DNA from 4 places in the Arthrobacter sp. A5 genome. Region 4 is predicted to be linked to each of the others. Evidence: predicted binding sites of a transcription regulator. Region 4 holds the regulator's gene; each other region holds the start of a gene.
The links. The regulator LexA, encoded in region 4, represses DNA repair genes until DNA is damaged. The targets are predictions, from matches to a motif close to TCGAACANNTGTTCGA.
Positions count from the first base shown of each region.

Region 1: the regulator LexA is predicted to act here: its motif matches at 4,939-4,954, upstream of ACLLJI_RS19235 (DUF222 domain-containing protein).
Region 2: the regulator LexA is predicted to act here: its motif matches at 4,242-4,257, upstream of ACLLJI_RS00840 (DUF222 domain-containing protein).
Region 3: the regulator LexA is predicted to act here: its motif matches at 2,538-2,553, upstream of ACLLJI_RS14775 (DUF222 domain-containing protein).

Region 1 is NZ_CP180316.1:4,049,870-4,057,284, reverse strand. Features, by position in the region: gene ACLLJI_RS19245 (SNF2-related protein) at 1-2,595, opposite strand, end outside; gene ACLLJI_RS19240 (DUF1622 domain-containing protein) at 2,764-3,138, shown strand; gene ACLLJI_RS19235 (DUF222 domain-containing protein) at 3,303-4,712, opposite strand; gene ACLLJI_RS19230 (UPF0758 domain-containing protein) at 5,276-5,608, opposite strand; gene trmB (tRNA (guanosine(46)-N7)-methyltransferase TrmB) at 5,747-6,610, opposite strand; gene ACLLJI_RS19220 (hypothetical protein) at 6,812-7,105, opposite strand.
Region 2 is NZ_CP180316.1:176,751-184,165, forward strand. Features, by position in the region: gene ACLLJI_RS00825 (DUF475 domain-containing protein) at 1-845, opposite strand, end outside; gene ACLLJI_RS00830 (hypothetical protein) at 1,166-1,873, shown strand; gene ACLLJI_RS00835 (DUF5997 family protein) at 2,051-2,413, opposite strand; gene ACLLJI_RS00840 (DUF222 domain-containing protein) at 2,606-4,015, opposite strand; gene ACLLJI_RS00845 (substrate-binding domain-containing protein) at 4,623-5,450, shown strand; gene ACLLJI_RS00850 (MarR family winged helix-turn-helix transcriptional regulator) at 5,569-6,036, opposite strand; partial or broken gene ACLLJI_RS00855 (MMPL family transporter) at 6,154-7,415, shown strand, end outside.
Region 3 is NZ_CP180316.1:3,138,486-3,145,900, forward strand. Features, by position in the region: gene ACLLJI_RS14765 (SDR family oxidoreductase) at 1-712, shown strand, start outside; gene ACLLJI_RS14770 (ABC-F family ATP-binding cassette domain-containing protein) at 701-2,338, opposite strand; gene ACLLJI_RS14775 (DUF222 domain-containing protein) at 2,597-4,687, shown strand; partial or broken gene ACLLJI_RS14780 (aldo/keto reductase) at 4,896-5,661, shown strand; gene ACLLJI_RS14785 (aldo/keto reductase) at 5,730-6,707, shown strand; tRNA gene ACLLJI_RS14790 (tRNA-Met) at 6,820-6,896, opposite strand; gene ACLLJI_RS14795 (response regulator transcription factor) at 7,090-7,415, shown strand, end outside.
Region 4 is NZ_CP180316.1:1,187,219-1,194,633, forward strand. Features, by position in the region: gene ACLLJI_RS05415 (class I SAM-dependent methyltransferase) at 1-10, opposite strand, end outside; gene hflX (GTPase HflX) at 541-2,160, shown strand; gene ACLLJI_RS05425 (ATP-dependent DNA helicase) at 2,153-4,216, shown strand; gene lexA (transcriptional repressor LexA) at 4,236-4,979, opposite strand; gene ACLLJI_RS05435 (LysM peptidoglycan-binding domain-containing protein) at 5,363-5,764, shown strand; gene ACLLJI_RS05440 (histidinol-phosphate transaminase) at 5,921-7,018, shown strand; gene hisB (imidazoleglycerol-phosphate dehydratase HisB) at 7,205-7,415, shown strand, end outside.

The DNA.
Region 1 (7,415 bases), 1.5 Mb from region 4:
CCCGGATTTTTCGATCGGTCTTTGATAAAACTCGGCGAAACGTTTGGGGCTCGGGAACAGGCCCGGCGCCACTATCGAGGTCAGCGTCCAGAGTTCCATCAAATTGTTTTCCAGCGGCGTGCCGGTGATGGCCAGTTTGAAAGGGGCAGCCAGCTTGCGGGCGCACTGATAGGCCTTGGACTGATGGTTTTTCACGAACTGCGCCTCGTCCAGGATCAGCCCCGCCCAGGGATGGGAAGCGTAGGATTCGAAGTCGATCCGGAACAGCGCATAGGAGGTCACGACGATGTCGGCGGCGGCAAAGAAATCTCCGGCGTTGAGCCGGCTCTTGGCGAACGTTTCCCCTATCGCCGAGGTCCTCAGCCCGGGGGCAAAGCGCAAGGCCTCGGCCTGCCAGTTACCCACCACGCTGGTCGGTGCCACGACCAGGAACGGTGCCGAGTCCGGCTTCTCCTCTTTGGCTGCACAGATAAGGGCGAGCGTCTGAACGGTTTTCCCCAGTCCCATGTCATCGGCCAGGACGCCGCCCAGACCGCTGTTGAAGAGAAAACTGAGCCAGTTGTACCCCTCAAGCTGGTACGGACGCAATATGGCGTTAAGGGCTTCCGGTGCCGGCAGCGGTTCCGTGTCAGCCCCGCGCAGTAGTCCCTCAACAGAGCTGCGCCACGCCGCCGCCTGCTGATCCACGAGCCCCAGCTGCGTTAGCTCGTCCCACAGCCCGGCCTGGAAGCGGCTGATAGTCAGCTCACCGGCGGTGCTGTCCTGCAGGCCGCGAGCCTCATCGATGAGTTCGCGCAGTTTAAGAAGTTCGGGGAGATCCAGCGAAAAATGGGCACCGCCGGGCAGCAGCATCCGCGTATGGCCTGCCGCCAAGGCGGAAAAGACATCGGAGAAGGACACCGGCTCGCCTTCAAGCGTGATCACAATGCCCAGATCGAACCAGTCACGGTCGTTGGTTGCGGTGGTGGAGATACTGACCACGGGCGCCTCCACGGCTTCCCTATAGTCGGCTATTTCCCCGACCGTCTCGACCTCGACACCGGGCAGGAGCGCCAGCGCCGGCAGCACCTTCTCGGTGAAGGCCAGCGTGTGCAGGCCCTGGAGCGTGACGGCCGCACTCAGCCGGGGTTCGCCCCATAGGCTATTGGCTGATTCGCCCATCGGCGGCACAACCGACCATGGTTCCCCGACCGCTACCAGAATGCGGGCCTCCGCCACCTCATCCCGGGACCCCGAATCCTCCGGGCGCCCCCACAACGGCCGTGCGCTCACGCGGGTCCCTGCCGCATAGTGCCACTCCCAATGCAGCCGAAGTGAGTGATCCTGCCCAAAGTTGGCCAGCAATGAAAGAGTGGGCGCCGACAACGCCGGCAAATCCACTGAATGGTCGGCGGAGACCACATCCGCTGCGCGCTTGAGCTGCGGATAAAATTGCGTCAGGAACCGTTCCTCATCCTGGGCCGGGATTCGAACCTTGGCTGCACCGGTCACGAAATCCAACAGCTGTTCGGAGGACGGGGATTCCAGCGGGGCGAGAGTGATGATGCCAGGAACTATGGCGTCCGGCGCGTTCTGGACAGAGGTATCGGGCAGGAGCCCGTCGTCGTCGGCATAGAACAGCCCGTGGGCCGGCCTGCCGATGGAACCCACGATGGCCGGAGCGACGGGGCTGCCACCGACGACGACGAGAGCGCCGAGATCGAGGCCGCCGTCCTCAGGACGGCTCAGATTCAGTTGGACGACGGCGGTATGGTCAAGGACGCGGATGGGCTCCATCGAGCCGCGGCTATGAACCAAGTTCAGCCCTATGCCCTTGGCCTCGGACAAGAGTATCCACAGGTTCCTGCCGGCAAAGGTGTTAAGCGACAGCCACGGTGGCACCGCGCCCTGATGGTGGAGCACGGGGGAGTGCGAGCCGAGGAATTCGATCAGCCAATCCAAATGGCTTTCGTTGAACTTGCGACCGAAGTTCAGATAATTCAGAGTGCTCCAGCCGATGCCGGTGCGGAGCCATTTGCCCTTGGCACCCATTGCAACGGGACGGACATTGAGCTGTGGCTTGCTGGGACTCTTGTCCCGGTATCCGCTGATGCCTCGGCGGCCGGCCGGTGAGAACTGTGGGACGGGCTGTTCAATTTCAAACTGCAGGGCGAGCGGTGGCCGGTCATCCTGCGGGGTGATCGCCCTCGTCGGAAGCAGATTCTGCAGCGCCTCCTCCCAGCCGGACGATTCCCCCGTTGCAGTGGTGCCGCTAGGGGGCGCGGTAGCGCGGGCGCCGAGCAGCGCTCCGATGAATGGATCGTCTTCGCCGGCGAAGAGAAGCGCCGCGACGTGCTTGCAGTTCTGCCGGACGGGGCAGCTGCAGATACCCCCGGTGCAGGACCATGCCCCATCAACTCCGTGGACGAGTTTGGCTGTGGCGTTATATACGGTGGTTCCGGCTACCTCGCCTCGCAGCAACCCCGTGCCTGGTTCGAATTCGATCCCGGCGACGCGGTCTGACCTGAAATAATCAAATCCGGCAGCGGCGGATTGTTCATTGATTCCGGCGGCCCGGGTAACCAGTTCCGAAGAGCCGGCGGGGGGAAACGTCACTGAATAGACTTCCTGCAGATTATTTAGGGGATCTGAAGACCAGACCTCTACTGTTCAATCTTAGGCGGCGGCAGGACCCGCATCGCAGCCGCGGCCTGCGTTGTTCGGCCGCTGAGCCAGACAAAGTGGCCCGACCCGCGTGGAGTTGACTTGGATTGAGAGGACGTCATGGATTTTCAACGCATTATCGAAGCCGCCGGACAGTATCTGGACGCTGCCGGAGTGGCCGTCATGATCGTTGGGGCATTGGTATCTTTTCCGTTGGCCCTGCGCGGCTACCGGCCAAAGCGGGTGGCAGTGGCCGGCAAGCTATCCCTGTACACGGCGTACCGTCAACTCCTCGGGAGGTCCATTCTGCTGGGTCTTGAGCTGCTGGTGGCCGCAGACATTATCCGGACCGTCGCAGTGACCCCGACGTTTACCAGCGTGGGGGTGCTGGCCGTCATCGTGATTATTCGTACGTTCCTCAGTTTTTCCCTGGAGTTGGAAATTACCGGACGGTGGCCCTGGCAGAAGCAGCCCGACCCAGCGGTAGCCGTGTAACGCGGTAAGGGCCCCTCACGCACGGAGCCATACAGCATTCGAAAGTCCCATTAGAAAATTCCATTAACCTACCAGATTGACGGAACAGATTTGACGGCTCAGGTCGGGCTATGCAAGTTTGTCGGTCCCGCGCCTGAGGTGTGTTCCGGCGGTGGGACCCGGGATTAGGGCGACGAGAATCGGCCGGGTACGACTTGGCGGAAGTATTTCTTTCTCTTGGCGGTGGTTCTCGTTCCCGGCCGGCCGGCTCCCGTTCGTGTGGTGCCGGGTAGGGCGGGTGCGGTGGATTGGTAGGTGTGTCCGGTGGGGGTGGTGATTTGGACGGTATGGCGGGGTCCGGGTCGTGGGATGGAGGACCAGCCGGGCGCTTCCTTGGCGAGGTTGCAGCGTTCGCATGTTCCCTCCCCGTTGATTTCGCTGGTGGCGCCTTTGCGGTTGTGTGGCATGATGTGGTCCGCGTGCCGGATCGGCGCGTCGCAGTAGGGGGTCCGGCAGGTCTGGTCCCTGGTCCGGATGAGGCGCTGCAGTCCCGGCGGGAAGAACCTGGACCTCGCGTCCATGCCGACGAGCTGCCCGGTCCCCGGGGCGGTGAACAGTCTGCGCAGCGACACCCGGATCCCCGGTTCATCCGGCATCGCCGCGTCCGGCATCTCCCCGCCGGAGCTGCCGGCGGATCCACCGGGTTTGGTGGGTCTGTTGGTGGGTCTGTTGGTGTGGGTGCGGCGGGTGAGGTTCCGGGCCCATTGCGCGGGGACGATGCCGTAGCCGGGGAGGTAGGCCGGTTCGCTGTCGCCCTGGAAGAGGGTCCGGTCTGTCATGACGAGTTGGATCTCAACGCCGGTGATCCCGCCGGGGGTACCGGTGACGCGGTGGACGAGGGTGTCGGCCATGATCTGCCCGCGTCCGCGTCCGTCTCCGGACGCGCGCAGGGAATCCGCTTCCCTCGCCAGTGCCGCGTACACGGCCACGCCCTGAGCGACGGGGAGCAGCCCGGTCAGGTACGTCATGGTGTCCGGCGCGGGCCGGCAGCTGACGTGCCGGTCGTTTTCGGCCTTCGCGTTCCGCGCGGTGACGGACTGCGGGTCAAGGGCGTACGCGGCCCGTTTGGCCTCGTTGACGAGCTTGTTGTTCCCCATCCCCGCCAGCGCCCCGGTGTCGGCGGCGAGCCCGGCATCAACGGTGCGCCGGTCATCGGCGCTCAGGCACGCGGTCTCCCGGGCCAGCAGTACCGCCCGCCACTCATTGAGCAGCCCGCTGCTCAGGGCCGTGAGGGTGTGCGGCATCTCGGTCACGAGGATCCGGGCCAGGCCCAGCAGCCGGTTTCCCTGCTGCGGGGATTCCCGCCGCGCCAACGCGATCTGCCCCCCGATGCCCTTGCCCAGCTCCGCGGCCGGGATACCCGCCCCGGCCTGCGCCCGGCGCTGGGACGCGTCGAACGCGGCAGCGGTACGGGCCTGCCCCGCGCAGGCAGCGGATTTGAGGTCCTCCATCACCCGCAGCAACCCGATCCGCTCCCCGTCATCCCCGTCCTCGGGATCCATCCCCGCCAAAACAGTGATCCACCCCGCAATCATCCCAACCCGACCAGCAACAACAGGACCGGCAGAAACAGGACCGGCAGAAACAGGACCGGCAGCAACAGGACCGGCAGCAACAGGACCGGCGCCCGCGGAAGCGGCGCCCGAGCGAGCACCCGCTCCGGCGGCAGCTCGGGCGCCCGAGTGGGCAGTGCCGAGGGTCGAAGCCGGGGGTGTGCCGGCCGCGTTGTGTGCGGACCCTGCGGAACCGGAACTCAATGTATCGAACATGTATACCATAATACGCGCTGACGGAGGAGAATAATAGTACACATTTGGGTTGGGGATAACCTCTTGAGCGGGGCTAACTTATTTCCCTGTTGCCGATTTCCCGGTTTCCCGGTTTCCCGCCCGGGGTCGCCGGCGAAACTGATGAACCACCTATGACGGCAAAAGAGGGTGGCGCCCAAGTCTCCGCTCGCCCGCGGTGGTGGTCTACAGCTCACAGCATGAAGTGCCGGACTTCGCTCAGTTGCCGAAGGAGTTACGCCGGAAGGCCTCCACGCGGCCGCTGGTGACCTCCGCGACGACCACCCACAGAAAGAAATGCCGGTGGCCGCTCAGCTACCGTAGGGGTCCATTGCAGCGGGCAGGGGATTGGGCCGCGGCCAGTCTTGTCGGCCTCGGGAAAGTGCCCTCCGGGTGAGTTCACAGCCTGCTACTATCCGCATGGCAAGCGCTGGCCCTACGCCATCCACCTCCAGGAGCTGCTCCACGGTGACCTCGGTGAGGGCCGCGGCTCCCGACGTCTTTTTCAGGATCCGGGCGGCCAGTTCCAGGCTGCTGCAGCCCGGCAGTCCGGACCCGATGATCACGGCCAGCAGCTCCGCGTCGCGAAGCCTGCGCACACCCACACGCCGGAGCCTTTCGCGGGGTCGCTCCGCTGTAGCCATTTGCGCAATCGCTCTGTGTGCTCTCATGCTCCGAGGCTAGGCCGCCGATGGCACCGGGCTAAGCCGGCCCCGGACAATGTGCGCAACCGCGGGCCTCCGCAACGATGTGCAGGGAAGGCCAGCCACCTGTGAAGCCAGCTACAGGCGCCGGAAAGTCAGATCGAAAACAGTCCGCCCTGCCAGCTGCGCCTTATTCTCGAATCCGGTCAGGATCCGACCGGCGAAGCGCGGCGCCCACCCGCCCTCGGTGTCCGGCTCATCGGATCGGTCGCAGTCGACCGCCGTCGTCCTGGACTGAGTAAGCGGGCTATCTGCTCCAATTCGTTCCCCGTCGTGGACGTTGGCGAAGTCCTCGGAGGTCGAGAGAACCTCGCGCATTTGCCGGGCGTAATCGGACCAGTCCGTCGCCAACCGCCAGAGACCGCCCGGCTGCAGGACCCGGGAGACCAGCGGGGCGAAGGTTTCCTTGACCATGCGGCGCTTGTTGTGTTTGGTTTTGTGCCACGGATCGGGGAAGAACACCCAGACTTCGCTCACGGACCCCGCCGGCAGCATGGTGCTGAGCACTTCGGGTGCATTGGCTTGGACAACGCGGACGTTAGTGAGCCCCCGTGACGCGACCTTCAGCAGGGTCTGCGCCAGCCCGGGGAGATAGACCTCCACGGCCAGAAAATCCTTGTCCGGGTTCTGCTCAGCGGCAAAGACGACGGCGTCGCCTAGCCCGGATCCGATCTCCACGATCAACGGCGCGCGGCGGCCGAAGGTGTCCTCGGCAGCAAAGACGAAGTCCGGGTGTACTGAAGTATCCGCCACATGCCGGGGAACGTCGATGGCGTAGGTTTTTTCGTATTCCTGCCAAGCCCGCTCGCGCCGTCCCTGCAGCCGTGTGCCACGGCGTACAAAGGAAACGGGCTGGGCCTGATAGGTTCCGTGCGAGGCTTGGCTGCCGGGTGTCACAGCGCGCGGAAGGGATGCGCGGGCTGCTTCTGGGAATTCGCTCATTGCCTCCAGAATACCGGCCGCAGGCCACGGGGGGCGGCCTGCCCGGCTGTTCGGGCCGCCGCCCGGCCCTTCGGAACGTCTGGCCGGGACGGCGGTTGCAACGCAGAGCGCGCAGGGAGGACGACGACGGCGGCACCCGACGCAGGAGCGCGGCAGTGCCGCCGCCGTGGGCGGTCCTGGCGTGCCCGCCGCCGTCGTCGGCTATGTCAGGTCTTTGCGGATACCCGTCCACGGTGGGGTCGGCAGCTTAACCCGCTGCTGGCCAGCGGCCTGCTCTCCTCTCGGTGCGAGCCGGCGCAGGGTTATTCCGGCTATCCTGCCAGCTGCGAGTGGACCGGCAGGGTTCCCGCGGCGCGCCATGATGAGGTTGCGCGGATCCTGCGCTCGTTCCGCCAACTTTCTCGTGCTGATGTGGCTGCATCCGGCGGAGGACATGATGAGCGCAGAGGTGGCCATGGCCGAGCGGATTCCGGAACTGGAAATTGTGGAAAGCACTGTGATTCTGAACTCGCCAAAGCGGGTGGGGTGGCGGCTTGCCTCCGACGTACGGCAACGGGCGCCGTCGTGCTGCCGGGAGGTCCGTCCGATTTGGCAGGACTTGAGTCGGTGGCCTGATAGACTGAAGGCACTTGAAGCGCCTTAGCGCCCTTCATGCGTCGATGAACGCGTTGATCCAGTCCCGCAAGTTATTTTCCATGATTTCAGATGAGCCCGCATATGCCGGGCCCGGTGCATGGTCTGCGGTAGACATTTTCTGACATTTCTTCGGCGAATCCCTGCGCCGGCCGGCGCAGGGCATCGTATT
Region 2 (7,415 bases), 1.0 Mb from region 4:
CCCAGTGCGATGATAATCGGGTCTGAGGTGATCGCGAACGCACCGATGACGCCGTCGAAGGAAAACGAAGCGTCGATCACTTCGAGGTATAGGAAGAGCAGGAACGCAGCCCGGCCTATGGCCTTGCCGGCGCCGCCCTTGGGATGCGCGATCTTCTCCGCTTTCGTGGCTACCTCTTCGGGATCGATCTCGCCGTCGTCGTCCTCGTCGTCGACCTCAAAAAGGGCGCCGAGCCCGGTGACCAGGAAGTACGTGACCATGCCGAGGATGCCCGAGATCAGTACCTGACCCTGTTTGTCGCCGGCGAACTGGGCAGCGATGACCAGGCCAACGAGCCCGACGACGAGGGAGGCTCCGTTGAGCTTGCCGATCAAGGCCAGCGGCTTCTCCAGGAACGTCAGCCAGCGGATGTCACGATCCTCGAACATGAAATCAAGGAAGAGCATGAGCAGGAAGATCCCACCGAAGGCAGCGATCTGCGGGTGCGCGTCATGCAGCAGGTAGGCGTAGCTGCCGGGAGTGTGAATGTCGCCCTTCTGCAGCGCCAGATCGATCGCTTCGATTGGGTTCAGCTTGGCCGTGACGCCGACGATCAGCAGTGGGAAGAGGATGCGCATACCGAGGACGGCGATCAGGATGCCGACGGTGAGGAAGATTTTCTGCCAGAAGTCGCTCATTTTCTCGAGGATGCGGGCATTGACCACCGCATTGTCGAAGCTGAGACTAATTTCCAGCACGCCGAGGATCGCGCACAAAACGACGGCGCTGGGGCCGCCGTATATGAAGGCGAGGATCAGTGCGGCGACCGTGATCACCATCGACCAGCCGAATGTCTTGACGAACACGCTTTGTCGGGGCTCCTTAGAGTGTTGAGTCTGTACCAGCGTGCCAGGCAGCTGGGGATGCTACTGTCCTAGGGCTAAACTCCCCCAGAATCCACCTACAACAGTAGCAATGCCGGAGCTCACAAGTACTGTTCGGGAGCCAGTTATTCCGCGGGCGGAATTCGTCTGGTCAGCTCTTCGGTGGCGGGGTGCCGAACTCGGCAATCTGGGAGGAAGCGTTGCGGGCCAGTGCATGCTGAGCTGAATTGAAAATTGGTGCGCGGCTCAAGGTTCGATCCGACCTTTGTGAACTGGGATGGAAACGGTGTGGGGAATTTTACGTGGATTACCAGAACAATCTGGATTCCAAAGCGCAAGCCAGGCTCGAAGCGCTGGCGGCTTGGGCGGAAGTGGCAGCCAGCCGGGACATGCAGTCCCGAAGCTCGCCGATCTTCAGGCTATGTCAATTGCGAAAGCGCCGACATCGCCGGAGCCGACCGGCTGATGCTGGAGCCCTGGCTTCCTACAATGCAATGGCTACTGAAGCAGGCAGCTTTTGGGTATTGCGGCCGCACCTTGAGCTTCCGGATGAGTTGGCCGCTCCATTGATATCGCCAACTCAAAGTATTAAGCTGCCCGATGTCGCCTCCCTACAGTTGAAGCCAGTCGTGGAAGTCACTCCGGCGGAAGTCGTTGCGACCCATGCGGATCCGTCGATCGGTGCGGCCGCCGCGAAAGAAGCGTCGGTGACGCTTGTGGCCAAGATTAAGTCACCAGCTGGCGCTAAGGAGCCAAAATGGGAATCGGATGCTCGGGCGCAGGTGCGATTGGCCGTCCGCCGCTTTGCGAAGCCTCTTCAAGATCTGGTGGCCAGAGATGCGAATGAAGGCGACACGCGCCTCCTGATCACGGACATGCTCTGCGAGAGACTTGGCTACGACAAATTCCGGGACCTAACGACGGAATACATGGTTAAGCAGGACTACTCGCCGGTTACGGTGTCCGAATCGACAAGCAACTTGTCGCCTTCATCGAGGTCAAACGCGTAAGCCAAAAACTAAATGAGAGTCATCTTCACCAAGTTCAAATGTATGCAGTCAACGAGGGCATCGGGTGCATACGATTTGCAAAGAGGTAAAACGATACACCGGAATTACGACGACGGTTTAGACGTTGGCGGCTGAAATCGTCGATCCCAAGCTTTGATCAGAACCTGATTTCAGCGGTCAGCTCTTGGGCCGACGCTTGGCCTCTCGGTCCTTCGCCAGTTTGGCTTCCGCGCGTGCCTTCGCGTGCACCGTGCGCTCGGTGACCAGCCACTTCGGCGGGGCCTGCAGCAGCGCGGTGATCTCCGCCGTCGTCAGCGGCTCGGTGATCTCCGATCGGTTGAGCCCGCCGACAGAGATATTGAGCTTTTGCGCCACGACGGGTCGCGGGTGCGGCCCGGTACGTCGCAGTTCCTCAAGCCATACCGGCGGATTCTCCTGCAACGCCTTGAAATCTCCACGGGAGATAGCGTTGTCCCGGAACTCGGCAGGCGCGGCCGGCAGATAGATGCCCAGTTTCTTGGCAGCTGTTTCGGGCTTCATGGACTGGGCGGAAGGTTCAGAACTCATGCCTTAAGAGTACGGGGGGTATTCAGCAGCGGTAGCACTCGGCCTGGTGCGCCTCGGGGGAGCAGACCAAGGGCGATGTTCGTGGGGTGCTCCATCGGCTCGCACAGCCGTCTCGGGTTGGTTGAAATCCGCGCCTGAGGTGTGTTCCGGCGGTGGGACCCGGGATTAGGGCGACGAGAATCGGCCGGGTACGACTTGGCGGAAGTATTTCTTTCTCTTGGCGGTGGTTCTCGTTCCCGGCCGGCCGGCTCCCGTTCGTGTGGTGCCGGGTAGGGCGGGTGCGGTGGATTGGTAGGTGTGTCCGGTGGGGGTGGTGATTTGGACGGTATGGCGGGGTCCGGGTCGTGGGATGGAGGACCAGCCGGGCGCTTCCTTGGCGAGGTTGCAGCGTTCGCATGTTCCCTCCCCGTTGATTTCGCTGGTGGCGCCTTTGCGGTTGTGTGGCATGATGTGGTCCGCGTGCCGGATCGGCGCGTCGCAGTAGGGGGTCCGGCAGGTCTGGTCCCTGGTCCGGATGAGGCGCTGCAGTCCCGGCGGGAAGAACCTGGACCTCGCGTCCATGCCGACGAGCTGCCCGGTCCCCGGGGCGGTGAACAGTCTGCGCAGCGACACCCGGATCCCCGGTTCATCCGGCATCGCCGCGTCCGGCATCTCCCCGCCGGAGCTGCCGGCGGATCCACCGGGTTTGGTGGGTCTGTTGGTGGGTCTGTTGGTGTGGGTGCGGCGGGTGAGGTTCCGGGCCCATTGCGCGGGGACGATGCCGTAGCCGGGGAGGTAGGCCGGTTCGCTGTCGCCCTGGAAGAGGGTCCGGTCTGTCATGACGAGTTGGATCTCAACGCCGGTGATCCCGCCGGGGGTACCGGTGACGCGGTGGACGAGGGTGTCGGCCATGATCTGCCCGCGTCCGCGTCCGTCTCCGGACGCGCGCAGGGAATCCGCTTCCCTCGCCAGTGCCGCGTACACGGCCACGCCCTGAGCGACGGGGAGCAGCCCGGTCAGGTACGTCATGGTGTCCGGCGCGGGCCGGCAGCTGACGTGCCGGTCGTTTTCGGCCTTCGCGTTCCGCGCGGTGACGGACTGCGGGTCAAGGGCGTACGCGGCCCGTTTGGCCTCGTTGACGAGCTTGTTGTTCCCCATCCCCGCCAGCGCCCCGGTGTCGGCGGCGAGCCCGGCATCAACGGTGCGCCGGTCATCGGCGCTCAGGCACGCGGTCTCCCGGGCCAGCAGTACCGCCCGCCACTCATTGAGCAGCCCGCTGCTCAGGGCCGTGAGGGTGTGCGGCATCTCGGTCACGAGGATCCGGGCCAGGCCCAGCAGCCGGTTTCCCTGCTGCGGGGATTCCCGCCGCGCCAACGCGATCTGCCCCCCGATGCCCTTGCCCAGCTCCGCGGCCGGGATACCCGCCCCGGCCTGCGCCCGGCGCTGGGACGCGTCGAACGCGGCAGCGGTACGGGCCTGCCCCGCGCAGGCAGCGGATTTGAGGTCCTCCATCACCCGCAGCAACCCGATCCGCTCCCCGTCATCCCCGTCCTCGGGATCCATCCCCGCCAAAACAGTGATCCACCCCGCAATCATCCCAACCCGACCAGCAACAACAGGACCGGCAGAAACAGGACCGGCAGAAACAGGACCGGCAGCAACAGGACCGGCAGCAACAGGACCGGCGCCCGCGGAAGCGGCGCCCGAGCGAGCACCCGCTCCGGCGGCAGCTCGGGCGCCCGAGTGGGCAGTGCCGAGGGTCGAAGCCGGGGGTGTGCCGGCCGCGTTGTGTGCGGACCCTGCGGAACCGGAACTCAATGTATCGAACATGTATACCATAATACGCGCTGACGGAGGAGAATAATAGTACACATTTGGGTTGGGGATAATGATGTGCGGTCTTGGTAATCCAACGTCCGCCCGCGTTGTCGACCCTGAACCATGTAACGACAAATGCACCATGCCCTATGCGCCGCCCTATGCGCCACCCCATGCACCGCGGCTAGGCACCGCGCTAACGCGGCATACACAGCGCCACCGCGCCAATGCGCCGCCGTGCCCACCGCGCCAAGCCAAATGCATTGGGTACCATGCGCCGTAGCCAACGCACCGTCATCAGCGGGAGGGCCCTTGATCGGGCATGTGCACGCAGCATGGCGCATTTACTGGCCCGGCCTCGGGTCGGGTGCGCTACTGTGTTCAGGTGCCTGAATCTCGAGTTCTGACCGTAGCCTTTGTGCCGGGAGTGACTCCAGGCAAGTGGATCCGCCGCTGGGAGGACCGCATGCCACAATGCCCGCTGCTGGCCTCGCCTGTGTCCGAAGCGGACCAGGTGGCGGTGCTGCACCGCGGCGAAGCGGAAATCGGCTTCGTTCGGCTTCCCGTGGACCGCACGGGGCTGAATGTTATTCCGCTTTACGCCGAGATTCCTGTGGTAGTGGCGCCAAAGGATCACGAGATCGCCGTTTTCGACGAGGTGCCGGTGACTGAGCTGGCAGCGGAATACCTGCTGCAGGACCCGGATCTCTTTCCCGAGTGGCGGGATATTTCGGACCAGATTCGGGACGGAGCCCGGAAACCGCTGCCGGCGATGGATTCCTTGGAGGCCGCACTGGACCTGGTGGAGGCCGGGCTGGGAATTCTGATTCTGCCGATGTCCGTGGCACGCCAGTTCAGCCGCAGGTCACTGCGTTCGCGCCCGGTGACGGGAGTCGTAGAGCCGCAGATCGGCCTCGCCTGGCTGGAGGGGAATATGGATCCTGTGATCGAGGAATTCATCGGCGTGGTGCGGGGGCGGACGGCGCAAAGCTCGCGCCAGCCATCCGTTCAGGCCGCCCAGGATGCCGCGCCGAAGAAGATTCGGGGCGGAGTCAGCGGCAAGGGTGCCGCAGACCGCTCGGGAAAAGGTTCAAAAAAGACTACGACGGCGGCCGGCGGCTCAGCAGTCCGCGGTGCCAAGGGTGCCGGCAGGGGCGCCAAGACGTCCGGAGGGAAGACGAAAGGTCATGCCTCCAAGCGCGGACGCCGCTGAACCTTGACGACGTGTGGGAGACAGCGGTGCAGGCGACGTCCAACATTTCGTGCAGGAGACTTCGGAATCAGCATACCGACTCCGGGGTCTGGACGGGCTCGACGGCGGAATCCCGCGGTCAGGCCGGGGGAATGTCCTCCCGGGCGGCAGTTGTTGCTTCGATCATGTCCCGCAGGAACCGCTGCGCCAGTTCCCGCTCCTGCGCACTGTAGTTCTCCAGCGCATCGCCCAGATGCCGGGCCAGCGGACTAAAGAGCGTGCTGCCCACTTGACGTGCGTGGTCTGTCATGGCGAGCCGGACCTGGCGGCGGTCCTCGTCACTGCGCTGGCGGGTCACGTGACCGGCGCGGTCCAGCCTGGCCACCAGCGCCGTCGTCGCCGGTGAGCTGAGGTTCAGAGCCTCGCCAAGACGTCCCGGAGTGACCTTCTGTCCGGTGCGAGCGGACTGGACCATGAACGCCAGGGCGCTCATATCGGTCCGGTGCAGACCATGGATTCCGCTGACGGCGTCCACGTAGCGGTCTGTCTCCACGGTGAACTGCTGCAGCAGTGTCAATAGTTCATAGTTCGGCCTCGGCGCCGTCACGCTTCACCACCTCTGTACTCTATGCATCAGGCATTGGATTTTAACCAGCATATCTGTATTATCTTTATGATAAAGAAGCTCCATCATGGAGATAAATCTCGAAGCAGAGGCTGTCCAATGGACAAAGACTGGAACCCGAGGCGCTGGTTGCGGATACTGCTGCCGGTGGTGCTCCTTGTCATTTGGCTGGGAGCAGCCGCTTTTGGCGGCCCGACGTTCGGCAAGCTCTCTGCGGTCTCCAGCAACGATCAGGCAAGCTTTTTGCCGGCCAGCGCGGAGTCCACCAAGGCTCGGGATTTGCAGCAGCAGTTCTTGGATTCCAGCAGCATTCCAGCCATTGTGCTGCTGACCTCGGAAACGGAAATCCCAGCCCCCAAGCTCGCGGACTATGCCACGCTGACGGCGAAGATGGCCGCCGTCGCAGGCGTTGAGCAGCCGACGGCGCCGGCCACCGTCAGCATTGCCGGCCCGATCCCGTCGGCGGACAAAAAAGCCGTGACGTTCATAGTCCCGGTTGCCGATACGGAAAACGTGAAAACCGTGATCGCTGACCTGCGGCATGTGCTGGCGGAGAACCTGCCAGCTGGCGCAACGGTCTACGTGACGGGGCCGGCCGGGCTGACAGCGGATCTGGTCAACGCATTCAGCGGGATCGACGGCGTGCTGCTGCTCGTGGCGCTGATCGCTGTCTTCCTCATTCTGCTGGCGGTCTACCGCTCCCTAATTCTACCCATTCTGGTGCTCCTGACATCGGTCTTTGCGCTGACAGCGGCCATTTTGCTGGTCTACGCCTTTGCCAGCTGGGGTTGGATCAAGCTCAGCGGGCAAAGCCAGGGGATTCTGAGCATTCTGGTCATCGGTGCATCAACGGATTACTCGCTCCTGCTGGTGTCCCGGTTCCGGGAAGCGCTCCATCAGGTGACCTCCAGGTGGGCAGCTCTGGGACGCGCCCTGCGTGCGGCTTAGGAGCCGATCCTGGCCTCCGGAATCACCGTGATCATCGCCCTCTTGTGTCTGCTGGTGTCGGATCTGAACTCCAACCGGAGCCTGGGCCCCATTGCCGCCATCGGTATAGTTTTTGCGCTGCTCTCCTCCCTCACTCTGCTGCCGGCGCTGCTGGTGGTCTTTGGCCGGTTGGCGTTCTGGCCGTTCCGGCCCAAGGTGGACGGCGGTCAGAACTCCGCGTACCAGCATTCCGGACGCGAGCATGGCAGACACGAGCAGAGCGAAGCCCGCGCCGGGTTGGAAGGGATAACCGGACTGTGGCAGCGGATGGGCAGGATGATCGGAGGACATCCTCGGGCGGCGTGGATTACCGCTTTGATCACATTGCTGGCGGCCAGTGCCGGGGCGCTCCAGCTCAACGCGAGCGGCGTCTC
Region 3 (7,415 bases), 2.0 Mb from region 4:
CATCAGCTCGGCCTCGGCCTACCAGAAACCGCCGGCCCGGTTGCCCGTCCTGGAATCGACGCCGCTGCGCAACCCGTTCTGGCAGTATTCACGGGACAAGATCGCCTGCGAGAACGTGCTGATGCAGGCCTACCGGGACGAGGGCTTCCCGGTGACGATCGTCCGCCCCTCGCACACTTATGACCGCACGTCCCTGCCCTTGCTGGGCGGGTGGACGGACATTCATCGGCTCCGGAGCGGCCTGCCGGTGCTGGTGCATGGCGACGGCACCTCGCTGTGGACGCTGACGCACAGCAGGGACTTTGCCGTCGCCTTCACCGCCCTGCTGGGCCGCCCGCAGGCAGTCGGCGAAAGCTACACGATTACCTCTGACGAATTCCTGCCCTGGGATCAGATTTACCGCCTGCTGGCCAAGGCAGCAGGCGTTTCGGAGCCCGAGCTGGTGCATGTGTCCTCGGAGACAATTGCCGCGCATGCGCCGTCGCTGGGCCCCGGATTGCTCGGGGACAAGGCGCACTCGGTCATTTTCGATAACGCCAAGATCAAGTCCCTGGTGCCCGAATACCGCGCGGACATTCCGTACTCCGCGGGGGCACGGGAAATCATCGGCTGGCACGACGCGCACCCCGAAGCGCAGACCGTCGACCGGGACTTCATGGCGTTGTCGGGTGGGCTTGTGGCTTGGGCCCGGCGGGCGCCGCTAACGGACTGAAACCCGGCCGCCGCTGACGTCCCAGCGGGTGTCCAGCCGGACTTTCTCCAGCAGCCGCCGGTCGTGCGTGACCAGCAGCAGGGTGCCGTCGTAACCTTCCAACGCCTCCTCCAGCTGCTCGATCGCGGGCAGATCCAAGTGGTTCGTGGGTTCGTCCAGCACCAGCAGATTGACGCCCTTGGCCTGCAGCAGGGCCAGCGCGGCACGCGTGCGCTCTCCCGGTGAGAGACTGCCGACGGCGGCACTGACCTGGTCCGCTTTGAGCCCGAATTTGGCCAGCAGGGTGCGCACCTCCGCGCCGTTCAGCTCCGGGACCTGGCTCTCAAACGCATCGCCGAGACCATCGGCCTCGGCCAGCCCTCCGCGGACCTGGTCAATTTCGCCCACCGCGACATTGGCGCCCAGAGCCGCCATGCCGCCGTCGGGCGCCTCATGTCCGAGCAGCAGCCGCAGCAGCGTCGTCTTGCCCGCGCCGTTGGGCCCGGTGATCCCGATCCGCTCCCCCGCATTGATCTGCAGCGACACCGGTCCCAGCGTAAAGTTGCCGTGCCGAACGACGGCCTGATTCAGCGTGGCCACCACAGAACTTGAGCGCGGCGCCGCCCCGATGGCGAACTGCAGATGCCACTCCTTGCGCGGTTCGGCCACCTCGTCCAACCGCGCAATGCGCGATTCCATCTGCCGGACCTTCTGCGCCTGCTTTTCCGAGGACTCCGTGCTGGCGCGGCGCCGGATCTTGTCATTGTCCGGGGCCTTCTTCATCGCGTTGCGCACGCCCTGCGAGCTCCATTCGCGCTGAGTGCGGGCGCGGGCGACCAGATCCGACTTTTTGTCGGCGAATTCGTCATAGGCCTCACGTGCCTGCCGGCGCGCGGTCGCCCGCTCCTGCAGATACGCGTCATAGCCGCCGTCGTAAACGGTCACCTGGTTCTGCGCCAGATCCAACTCAACCACGGAGGTAACGCAACGGGCCAGGAACTCGCGGTCGTGCGAAACCAGGACCACGCCCCCGCGCAGCCCCTGAACGAAGGATTCCAGCCGCTGCAGTCCTGCCAGATCCAAGTCATTGGTGGGCTCGTCCAGCAGGACAATGTCAAAGCGGCTGAGAAGCAGCGCCGCCAGGGCCACCCGGGCCGCCTGGCCGCCGGAAAGGGCGGTCATTTGCGCGTCCGGACCCGTTCCCAGCTCCAGCTCCGCCAGCACGGCGGGGATCCGGTCCTCCAGATCCGCCGCACCGCAGGCGAGCCAATGGTCCAGCGCCGCGGCGTAATCATCATTGGCCGAGGTGGTTCCCGAGCTCAGCGCGTCCGCGGCAGCTTCCATCCTTGCGGTTGCCTGGACCGAGCCGGTGCGGCGGGCGATGTAGCCGGTCACCGTTTCGCCGTGACGACCCTCATGTTCCTGCGGGAGCCAGCCGACAAAGGCATCCGACGGCGCCGTGCTGACCGTGCCCGCGAAGGGGCCTTCGACCCCGGCGAGGATGCGCAGCAGCGTTGATTTGCCGGCACCGTTGGCACCCACGACACCCACCACGTCCCCTCGTGCCACAGTCAGATTGAGATCGGCGAACAGTGTCCGGTGGGCGTGGCCGCCGGAAAGGTCCTTGGCCACCAATGTTGCACTCATTGGTCAAGTTTATTCAACCGGCGGAGGCTGCCCGCACATGGTGGACGGTCAGGCAGAGGAGAGCCCGCGCACGGACAGTCTGGGACGCGGGCTGACTGACCACAACTCCCGCCGGTGTGCTCAGTCGGACACCGTCTGACCACGACCGCAACTCCACACTGATACGGTCAGGCGCCGACGGGGAGACGACGATACAGGCTAAGATATATGTTCGATTTAACTATGGCCATGGTAGCATAACTAGAATATACTAGTAGCATGAACGGCGAACCCGGTTTCGAAGCACTCCTCGAGGAATACCTCGGGAGACCCGAACACGCCCGTCCCGGCCATGCCCAAGGCACTCTGACTGCGGTGTCCGCGGTCCCATTTCTCCCGGAATTGATATGGGGACCGAGCCGTCCGGTCACCGACGAGGACCTCCGGCACTCCCTGATGAACAGACCCGCCCTGGACATCACCGCTGCGGATAATCGAGTTGCCGACGGCCGGATGATCGATGACCCGCCGGCCGATCCACGGGCCGCCGATGTGCAACCGCCAGCGGAGAATAACCTGCCGGATACTGACCTGCAGCCCGCGGACCTGCAGCCACCGGCGGACAGTGACCTGCCGGACCCCGGCCTGCCGGATACTGACCTGCAGCCCGCGGATGTGCATCGACCGGTGCAGCCCGCGGATGTGCAGCCACCGGTGCTGCCAGAGAGTGATCTGGCGTCCCCGGATGTGCGGCTCGCTGGCCTGCAGGACGAATCCGCCCGCCGGGCACTGCTGGCCGCCCTGGTCCGTGAAGAGGACCCGGACCCGCTGGACCCGCTCCGCGCAGCCGCTGCCCTGCTGTTCACCGACCCGACAGGCGGGGACGCCGGCCAGAACCTGGACTACGCGGCCGCGGCCGGGAAAATGATGTCCTGGGCCCAGGCCATCCAGGCCCGGGCCGTGGCCGCGTTCGCCGCAGAACGCCCCCCGCTGCCGGCCGAAACACCCCGCAACCCCCGTATCCCCGGGCGCCGGGAGTGGCTGGCGGACAAATCCAAATGGGCCGCCGCGGAGATCGGCGCCGCCCTGCACACCAGCCATTACAGCGCCCAGCGCCTCCTGAACAACAGCGAAGACCTCACCATATTCCTCCCGGTCACCCTCGCACTGCAGGAACAAGGCATCCTGGACCGGGCCCGCGTCCAGGCCGTCCTCTACGGACTCGGCACCACCCCCGCCACGCTCTGGGGCCCGGTCGAAGCCGCCATCACCGCCCTCGCCCCGTCCCTGACCCCGCGGGCGCTGGAAAGATACGCCAGGGAAACAGCGGAGAAACTCGACCCCGAACCCCTCGCCGCCCGGCACGAACGCGCCCGCACCCACCGAGACGTCTGGTTCCTCGCCCAACCCGACGGAATGGCCGAAATCGGTGCCCTCCTCCCCGCCGTGGACGCCCGGCGCTTCTACGAAACCATCGACGCCTGGGCCCACCACGCCCAACACGAAGGCGAACCCTCCACCGGCACCACCCCCGGCGGGAAACCCTCCCGTGCAATCGCTGAATACCGCGCCGACGTCCTCATGGACCTCTTCGACCTCGCCCTGGACCCCGACCCCCAAAACACCACCAACAACACCACCGGCAACGGCAGCACCGGCAACGGCAGCACCGGCAACGGCGACGGCAGCACCGGCAACGGCAGCACCGGCAACGGCGACGGCAGCAACGGCGACGGCGACGGCAGCAACGGCGACGGCGACGGCAGCAGCACCAGTACCAGTACCGGCAGCGGCGCGGGCAGTACCGGTGTCGGTGCCAGCGGGGGCCGGGGTAGGAAAACCCGCCGCTACCCGCCGGCGCAGGTCGCCGTCACCGTCCCCGTCCTGACGCTGATGGGACTGGACGAACGGCCCGGCAACCTCGACGGGTACGGCCCCATCCCCGCCGACCAGGCCCGCGAACTCGCCGGCCTGGCGACCTCCTGGCTCAGGTTCCTCACCGACCCCGAAACCGGCACCATCCTCTCCATCGGACGCAACGCCTACACACCCGCGGCGGACCTGCGCCGCTGGATCATCAATCGGGACAAGACCTGCCGGGGCATCGGCTGCGATAAACCCGCCAGAAGTTGTGAAATCGACCACACCATCCCCTACCACCGGCAGACCTACGCCCCTGATGGCACACCCCTGCCACTGGGCGAAACCAGCGACACCAATCTCGGCGCATTCTGCGCATTCGACCACCACCTCAAAGACGACCCCGGCACCGGCTGGACCGTCTCCCAACCAACCCCTGGCGTCTTCATCCACACCTCACCCACCGGACGCGTCTACCCCAACAACCCCGAACTCCCACCACCCTTCTGACGAGCCCAATTCTCAGCCGGCAACGGCGCCTTCGCGACCAGGAGCATAGGATTGACGCCCTCAGTCACGCGGACAGCCAGCAATACATCTCTGTCCCTGGAAGCGCAACAAGTGGAACAGTGAGGGAAGCGGGATGCTGGTGATCACCTCGTCCCGATATTGGATCCGCCCTATACGGGCCTGAGTCGCGGCGGATAGCATCGGACACATGGACTTTAGATATCTTGGCAACAGCGGTTTCAAAGTATCCGAAATTACCTACGGCAACTGGCTTACGCACGGATCGCAGGTGGAGAATGATACCGCCACAGCCGGCGTCCGGACCGCCCTGGACGCAGGCGTCAGCACCTTTGACACGGCCGACGTCTATGCCAACACGGTAGCCGAAACAGTGCCCGGGGCTGCTCTGAAAGGCGAGCGGCGCCAGTCTCTGGAAATCTTCACCAAAGTATTCGGTCCGACCGGGCCCAAGGGGCACAACGACGTCGGGCTCTCCCGGAAGCACATCCTCGAGTCAATCGACGGCTCGCTCCGGCGGCTGCAGGCTTTTTGCCGACGTCGTCCGACAGGGCAAGGCGCTGTACATCGGCGTCAGCGAGTTGACCGCGCAACAGATCCGGGATGGCCACGCGCTGGCAAAGGAACTCGGCTAGGGCAACGGACGAAAAGGGCGCAGCGGACACCATCAAACGCTGGATGTCTCCGGAGGTTCTCAACGCGGTGCAAAAGCTCCGACCCATCGCCGACCATGCTGGTCTGAGCATGGCGCAGTTGGCCATCGCTTGGGTACTGCAGAACCAGAATGTCGCATCCGCAGTCATCGGTGCATCCCGGCCGGAGCAGGTGAGCTCCAATGTCAAGGCAGCGGGAGTCCGTCTCGATGCCGGCCTCCTGGCCAAAATTGACGACACCGTCGGGGCGCTGGCCAGCGGGATCCGGCCCTGACCACTTCCCCGGGCACGCGGGAGGCGTGAAAGCGGACAGGGTCGAGAGAACCAGCGACGGAAAAAGTGGAGTTAACGGCCAGCACAGGAGATAACTTATGAAATACGTCAAACTTGGAAACACTGGAACGGACGTGTCGGCGCTTGCGCTGGGATGTATGAGCTACGGAGACCCGCAGCGAGGGAACCACGGATGGAGCCTGCCCGAGGATCAATCGCGTCCTTTCATCCGGCAGGCCCTTGAGCTCGGCTTCAATTTCTTTGACACCGCCAATGTCTACTCGAACGGCTCCAGCGAGGAAATCCTAGGCCGTGCCCTCACCGATTACGGACGCAGAGAAGAACTGGTAATTGCCACCAAAGTCCACGGTCGCATGGCCCCCGGGGCCAACGGGGCCGGACTGTCCCGCAAACAGATTCTGTGGCAGATCGATGAAAGTCTGCGCCGGCTCGGGACGGACTATGTCGATCTCTACCAGATCCACCGATGGGACCCCGAGACGCCGCTGGAGGAGACGCTGGAAGCACTGAACGACGTCGTCCGGTCCGGCAAGGTCCGCTATCTGGGCGCGTCATCCATGTATGCCTGGCAGTTCGCCAAGGCGCTGCACACGCAGACAGCAAACGGTTGGGCACGGTTCATCACGATGCAGGACCACTACAACCTGATCAACCGGGAGGAGGAGCGGGAAATGTATCCGCTGTGCCAGGACCAGAAAATCGGTGTCCTTCCGTGGAGTCCGTTGGCCCGCGGGCGGCTTACGCGGGATTGGGACGCGGCGACAACCCGTGCGGGCCTCGATGAGTTCGGCAAGTCCCTGTACCGGCAGGCCGAAGACGCGGACCGGAAGGTTTCCTCAGCCGTGGCGGCGGTGGCCGGCGCCCGCGGCGTGCCCCGGGCGCAGGTGGCATTGGCCTGGGTCTCGTCGAATCCCGCCGTGACCGCGCCGATTGTCGGCGCGACGAAGCTCAGCCATTTGGACGACGCCGTGGCCTCCCTGGAGATCAGTCTCAGCGCCGAAGAGTTATCGACCCTGGAGGAACACTACGTGCCACATGGGGTAGCCGGCTTTTGAGCACGATGTAACCGGCGGGAGACACGATGTAACCGGCGAATAAAGAGAGAGGCATAATCGACTGGAAAGCAAGAGGTCCTGACCGGCGTTTCCGCTGGTCAGGGCCTCTTTGTGGTTGCGGGGACAGGATTTGAACCTGTGACCTCTGGGTTATGAGCCCAGCGAGCTACCGAACTGCTCCACCCCGCGTCGCTTGCTCAACTATACCCGCTATTCCGCGGAAGATTGACCACTTCGCCTCGTCGGCCATCGCCATTCGGCGGATCCCGGGTCGAGCGGCAGATGCGATCTCCCACCGACTCCTCAGTATTCTCACAGGCCTCGGGCGGACATGGGCATCAATTACCTCCATCAGGCCAGTTGGGAGTGGAAGGATGTCGGTATGCGTGTTCTGCTGGTCGACGATGAGAAACTGCTGGCCGAAACCATCCGGCGCGGCCTGACCGGCGAAGGCTTCGTCGTCGACGTCGTCCATGACGGGATCAGCGGGCTGTGGGCCGCGACCGAAAACCCCTATGACGTCGTCGTACTGGATCTGATGCTGCCGGGCAAGCACGGCTACGCGGTGCTGAAGGAACTGCGGGAACGGCAGATCTGGACACCGGTGATGATGCTGACGGCCAAGGACGGCGAGTACGACCAGACGGATGCTTTCGATCTGGGCGCCGATGACTACCTGACTAAGCCGTTCAGTTTCCTTGTCCTGGT
Region 4 (7,415 bases):
CCGAGCCCATAGTCCGTCACGTTAGTGTGCCGGTGGCCGAAACGGAATCTGCAGGCGTCCGCTTCCGCCGCCCGCATAATTCCGCCGCCACGACCGGGACCACTGCTAGCATGGACGCATGTACATTCTGTGATCGGCCCGTCCCGCAGTGGCCCGTCCCGCAGTGGCCCGTCCCGCAGTGGCCCGTCCCGCAGTGGCCCGTCCCGCAGTGGCCCGTCCCGCAGTGGCCCGTCCCGCAGTGGCCCGTCCCGCAGTGGCCCGTCCCGCAGTGGCCCGTTCAGAGGCGATTCCGGCAGGGCCCATTCCAAGAGCGGTAGTCCAGCGGCGGTTCATGCCAGCGCCAGGCCATGAACTGGCTGCAGCCCGCTTCGCCGCCGGCACGTTGAGTAAAATCCGTGCGAACCGATCACCTAAGGATGTTTAATGGCCCAGGAATTCCCAGGTATACCAACGCCCGGCCAAACGCCGGAAGGCCCTGCGGCCGGCTCCAATGCCCGCGGACCGGACTACGATGTTAAGCACGACCTTCTAAAGGAGACTATGACCAACCCGAATCCAGCCCCCGGCGCCGATGAAGCAGGAACATCCGACGAGGGTCAGGACATGACCGCGGCCGATATCCAGGCCGTCATTGACCGGATTCTGGCCAAGGACGCCGGGGTGGCCGAGCATGCGGCGCGTTCCGGTTCCAGGACCTCCGACGGCGCCGCAAAGGCCCGCGGGTTGAGCACCAACCTGGGAAAGGCACAGGCGATATCCGCTCTTGACGGCGGGCACGGCAGCTACGACGGCGACCAGGAGGATCTGCAGGATCGCCGCGCACTGCGCCGGGTGGCAGGTCTGTCCACCGAGCTTGAGGACGTCACCGAGGTCGAGTACCGCCAGCTGCGGCTGGAGCGCGTGGTGCTGGCCGGTCTGTGGACCGAAGGCACGCTCGCGGACGCGGAGAATTCGCTGCGTGAGTTGGCGGCGTTGGCGGAAACCGCAGGATCAGAGGTGCTGGATGGGATCGTTCAGCGCCGGCTCAAACCGGACCCGGGCACGTTCCTTGGTTCCGGCAAGGCCTTGGAGCTTAAGGACATCGTGGCCGCAACCGGCGCCGACACCGTCGTGGTGGACGGCGAGTTGGCTCCGTCACAGCGCCGTAGCCTTGAAGACATCGTACTGGTCAAGGTGATCGACCGGACGGCCCTGATTTTGGACATCTTTGCCCAGCACGCCAAATCCCGTGAGGGCAAGGCCCAAGTGGAGCTGGCCCAAATGGAGTACCTGTTGCCTCGGCTTCGCGGCTGGGGTGACTCCATGTCCCGGCAGGCCGGTGGACGCATCGGAGCGGCCGGCGGAGGCATAGGTTCCCGGGGGCCCGGTGAGACGAAGATCGAACTGGACCGGCGCCGGATCAGGACTCGGATGGCCAAACTGCGCCGTGAAATCGGTGCAATGAAACCCGCGCGGGACACTAAACGTTCCAACCGCCGTCGTAATGCCGTCCCGTCCGTCGCCATTGCCGGGTACACGAACGCCGGTAAGTCCTCGCTGCTGAACAGGCTCACCGACGCCGGCGTGCTGGTGGAAAACGCGCTCTTTGCCACGCTGGACCCCACCGTCCGCAAGGCCGAAACCGCCGACGGGCTCGGCTTTACGCTGGCGGACACCGTCGGCTTTGTCCGCTCGCTGCCCACCCAGCTGGTGGAGGCCTTCCGGTCCACTTTGGAAGAGGTGGCGGATGCGGACCTGATCCTGCACATTGTGGACGTCTCGCATCCGGATCCGGAGGGTCAGATCGCCGCCGTCCGCCACGTTTTCAGCGAGGTGGACGCCCGCAAGGTCCCGGAGATCATTGTCCTGAACAAGGCCGACGCCGCCGACCCTTACGTGATCGAGCGGCTCCGCCAGCGCGAACCACGCAACGTGGTGGTGTCGGCCCGCACGGGGCAGGGCATTGACGAACTGCTCGCGGCCATCAGCGAAGCAATTCCGCGCCCAGGCGTGGAGCTGGAGCTGCTGATTCCGTACGACCGGGGGGACCTGATCAGCAAGCTGCATGAATCCGATGCCGAGATCCTTACGCTGGACCATGGCGAGTCCGGAACGCACGCCAGCGTGAAGGTGCGCGAGGGGCTGGCCGCAGAGCTGGAGCCATTTATCCTCCATGGCTGAGGCAGCGGCACGGAACGTAAAAACGGCCGCGGGGGAGCAGTTTGCCCTGGAGCTGCTCGATGCCGCGGTGGACGCCATGGGCGGCCAGCAGCGTGACGGTCAGCACGAAATGGTCCGCCGCGTGGTCGCCTCCATCGACACCGGTGATCATTTGCTGGTCCAGGCCGGCACAGGGACCGGAAAATCTTTGGCCTATCTGATCCCGCTGATTGCGCATGCGCTCGAGAGCGATAAGCCTTCCCTGGTCTCCACCGCAACGCTTGCATTGCAGGCGCAGATTGTCGGCCGTGACCTTCCGCGGCTGTTGGAATCGATTTCCGCAATGCTGCCGCGGCCGGTGAAGGTGGCGCTGGTGAAGGGGCGGAGCAATTACGTCTGCAAGCATAAGCTGCAGGGCGGGTTCCCGTCGGAGGAGCCCTCCGAGGGCCAGTTGTTCGCGCTCGGCGAGGACACCAGCGTCATTCACCCCGTCGGCGCCTCTTCCGGGTCCTCCAGCCAGTTGGGCCGTGAGGTGGTCCGGCTCCGGGACTGGGCGGAGGACACCGAAACGGGAGACCGCGACGAACTCACGCCGGGGGTCAGCGATCGGGCCTGGCGCCAGGTTTCGGTGACGTCGATGGAGTGTCTTGGGGCGCAGAAGTGCCCACTGGCGCTCGAATGCTTCAGCGAACTGGCGAAGGTACGTGGCGCGGAGGCGGACCTCGTCGTGACGAATCATGCGATGCTGGCGATCAGCGCGTTTGAGGGCCTCGCGGTCCTGCCCGAGTATGACGTCGTCGTGGTGGATGAGGCGCATGAACTTCAGGACCGGGTTACCGGTGCTGTCAGCGGTCAGCTCTCTGTGCAGATGATTCACGTTGCCGCCTCCAGCGCGCGGAAGAATACGGGCATCTCGATGGAGACACTCAATTCCGCGGCCGGGTATCTGGAGGCGGCCCTTGGCGGACTCCCGTCCGGGCTGCTGCCCTCGGGCCTGAACGAGCAGCAGCTCACCGCCATTGATCAGGTGCGCGATGCCTGCCGGACGGCGTTGTCGGATTCCAAGGGGGACGCCGGCAATGCCGACGGCGGACGCCAGATGGCGCGCTCACGCCTGACGTTGATTCTGGAACTGGCCGAGAGGCTGCTGGTGGCGCGCGAGGCCGGCGAGGTGGTCTGGTTGTCCCGACCGGGCGGATTCACCCCGCAGCAAGGCTACTCCGTGCCGGATGAGTCGGCTCCGGCTCTGATCAACATCGCACCGCTGAGCGTGGCCGGCCGGCTCCGGGAGGGGCTCTTCGCGGATCATACGGTTGTGCTGACCTCGGCTACCCTCGCGGTCGGCGCGGCATTTGAACCGGCGGCCGGCGGGTTGGGACTGCTGGGTCCCGGGGCGCCCAGCTGGACCGGGGCGGACGTAGGCTCGCCGTTCGACTACGCCAAGCAGGGGATGCTGTATGTGGCCGCCCATTTGGCGAAGCCGGAGCGCGGCACCTCGGCGGAGCAGCTTGATGAACTCGAAGCACTGATCCGGGCTTCGGGCGGCGGGGCGCTGTGCCTCTTTTCCTCCCGCCGGGCCGCAGAGGACGCCGCGGAAGCGCTCCGGTCCCGGCTGGAGGTGGTTGTGCTCTGTCAGGGGGAGTCATCGATGGCCGCCCTTGTCAAGCAGTTCGAGGCTGAACCGGACACCTGTTTGTTCGGCACCATGTCCCTGTGGCAGGGCGTTGATGTGCAGGGTGCGTCCTGCCGGCTCGTGGTGATAGACCGGATCCCCTTTCCGCGCCCGGATGACCCGCTGATGACCGCACGCTCGCGCGCCGTTGCCAAGGCCGGCGGGAACGGTTTCATGTCGATATCGGCGACTCACGCGGCGGTCCGGCTTGCGCAGGGCGCGGGCCGGCTGATCCGCTCGTCCTCGGACAAGGGCGTGGTGGCAGTACTGGACTCACGGCTGGCCACGGCCCGTTACGGTGGCTTTCTGCGTGCGGCCCTCCCACCATTCTGGCCCACGACGGACCGTGCGCTGGTGATGAGCGCCCTGCAGCGGCTGGCCGAAGCAGGCAAACCCGAGGCCTGACCGGCGGCAGACCGCCCGCCTAGATGGCGCGCAGCACCGAAACAATTTTGCCCATGATGGTGGCATTGTCGCCCACTATCGGTTCATAACGGGTGTTCTGCGGCAGCAACCAGGTGTGCCCATCCCGCTGACGGAACGTCTTGACGGTTGCTTCGTCATCGAGGAGGGCCGCCACGATGTCGCCGTTGATGGCGTCCTGCTGCCGGCGCACTACGACCCAGTCGCCGTCACAGATCGCGGCGTCGATCATGGAGTCGCCGGTCACCTTGAGCATAAAGAGCTCTCCATGACCTACGAGCTGGCGTGGGAGTGGCATGACGTCCTCGACTACCTGATCAGCCAGGATGGGTCCGCCGGCGGCGATCCGTCCGACTAGAGGCACCATGGCGGTGTCTGAGGCGCTGCTCAGCTCTGCCATGTTCAGACCACTGGCGCTGCGCAGCTTTGCCGGGGATGGCACGCCCTCGATTTCCACGACCCCGTCGTCCAGGGTGAGCGGGATGAGCACTTCCATGGCGCGGGGGCGCTTCGCGTCCCGACGCAGATAGCCCAGTTTTTCCAACTGGGAGAGCTGATGAGTGACGCTGGACAGGCTTGCGAGCCCGACGACGTCGCCGATCTCACGCATGGACGGCGGGTAGCCCTTGTCACTGATGGAGCGCTGGATACACTCAAGGATCTTTTTTTGCCGCACCGTCAGGCCCTTAAAGCCGGCCCGGCTGGCACGGTTCCCGCTATGGAGGATGAATTCCGGACCTGCCATGACGTGCCGTCCCTTCTTGAAACTGCAACCGGCCCGGCGCCGACAAGCGCCCGGCGGATCCGCTCCGCCCGTCATCCGTATGCTACGGCTTGGTCGGAGCTGACCACCCCCCAACGCCCCCAGCCAAAATGTCGGTGGGTTCTGGTGGACTCGTCGTGTGGCCGGATCCTGCTTCTAATCTAGGGCAGTTTCCGGTTGATTTCAAACATATGTTCTACCGGGTCTTGGCATGCATCGTTAGTGAGTGCTACAACTGGAGAACACAGTTTCGAATACATGTTCTAGCTGGACCAGTGGTAGTTGAACCCTGCGCCGCCTACAGGCGCTACAAGTGCACTGCCGGGTCAGGACAACTGGACCTCGTAGCGTGAAAGGTGAAGAAAATGAACGCCACATCGACCTTTAATCTCGAAGCCCGGCCCGCCTCCGTGAGCCGGCGGCCGGCTTCCAAGGGCTGGCAGCCCGCATCCAAGATCCAGCTCCGACTGACTCGCCGCGGGCGTCTGGTCCTGATGGGTATTCCACTGATGCTGTCCGCTATCGCTGTGCTGTTGCTGGCCGGGTTCATTACGTCGCCGGCCCAAGCCTCCACCGGTGCAAATTCGCCGGGGGTCCACGCTTCCAAGGTCACCGTCATGGCGGGCCAGACTCTTTGGAGCATCGCCTCGGCAAGCGATCCGTCACGGGATCCGCGGGACGTTGTGGCGGACATCCTGGAGCTGAACAGTCTCACCACTTCAGTCGTCCAGCCGGGGCAGCAGGTCTACGTTCCGCTGCTGAACTGATGGCGAAGGCTGCCTTGAAGCACAGCAGTGAGGCCCACCAGCGTCGCCAACCATTGGGGCCGGTGAGCCTCTAAGAGCTGACTGATGAGGTGGTTATGTCAGCTTTAATTCCCGGCCCGGTTCGACCGTGGCGGCCGGGGAGCTTAAACTGGAACCGTGAATCAGACTGAGCGTCTCGACCGGCTGCCCCTGCGGAACGATCTGCGCGGGCTGCACCCGTATGGTGCACCTCAGCTGGACGTCCCCATCCTGCTCAACGTCAATGAAAATACCCACGGCGTCCCCGATGATGCGCGCGAGGCCATCCTCAAGGCGGTCGACAACGTGCTGGTCGGCCTCAACCGCTACCCGGACCGGGAATTCACCGAACTGCGACGGGCTTTGGCTGCATATTTGGGGCACGGCCTAGCGGCTGAGAACGTCTGGGCAGCCAACGGGTCCAACGAGGTGCTGCAACAGATCCTGCAGGCGTTCGGCGGACCGGGACGCAGAGCCCTGGGCTTCCCTCCCACCTACTCAATGTATCCGTTGCTCGCCAACGGCACCGGAACTGAGTACGTCACCGGGCGCCGCACGGAGGATTTCGGCCTGAGCGCCGCGTCAGCCGCCGAACAGGTACGCGAACTGGCACCCAACATTGTCTTCCTCTGTTCACCAAATAATCCGACTGGCACGGCGCTCAAGGCCGAAGTTGTTGAAGAGGTCTACGAGGCGGGCAAGGCATCGCAAGCCATTATCATCGTCGATGAGGCATACGCGGAATTCGCCCATGACGGAACACCCAGCGCCATGGCTTTACTGCCGGGGCGTGAGCGCCTCGTGGTCTCCCGCACCATGAGTAAGGCCTTCGCCCTGGCCGGCGCCCGGTTGGGCTATCTCGCCGCCGCCCCTGAGATCGCCGACGCATTGCGGCTGGTCCGGCTGCCTTACCACCTCTCCGCCATTACACAAGCCACGGCCGTGGCGGCGCTGCGGAACTCCGATTCCCTGCTGGCCAACGTTGAGGACATCAAGATCCAGCGCGACCGGATCGTGGCCGGACTATCCGCGTTCGGGCTCAAGCCGGCGCCGTCGGATTCCAATTTTGTTTTCTTTGGCGGCATGGAGGATCCGCATGCCATCTGGCAGGGACTGCTGGAGGCGGGCGTCTTGATCAGAGACGTCGGCATTCCCGGTCATCTGCGCGTCACCGCCGGCACGGAAACGGAAACATCGGCTTTCCTCGATCGGCTGGCCGTGGTGTTGGGCCGTTGAGTGGCCCGCGAACGACGGGTTCGATGGCTGTTGGCCGACCGGCATTCGGGGATCCGTCCGTATTCTCCTAGAATTAGGGGACGCGACCAATGCTTTGGCACCGGTGCTGCATAATCCGGACGCGTTCCGGCGCCGCACTGCAGAGGCCAGCACCATCCACAATCCAGGAACGAAGGACCGCCCGCAATGAGCGAGAACACATCCACTTCCGGCGCCCCACGCACGGCGCGGCTGGAACGGAGCACCAGCGAGTCGTCCGTACTGGTAGAGGTTGACCTGGACGGGACAGGGGTGTCCAGCATCGCTACCTCCGTCCCCTTTTACGATCACATGCTGACAGCGCTGTCGAAACATTCGCTGATCGACCTGACCGTCAAGGCCAGCGGAGATACCCACA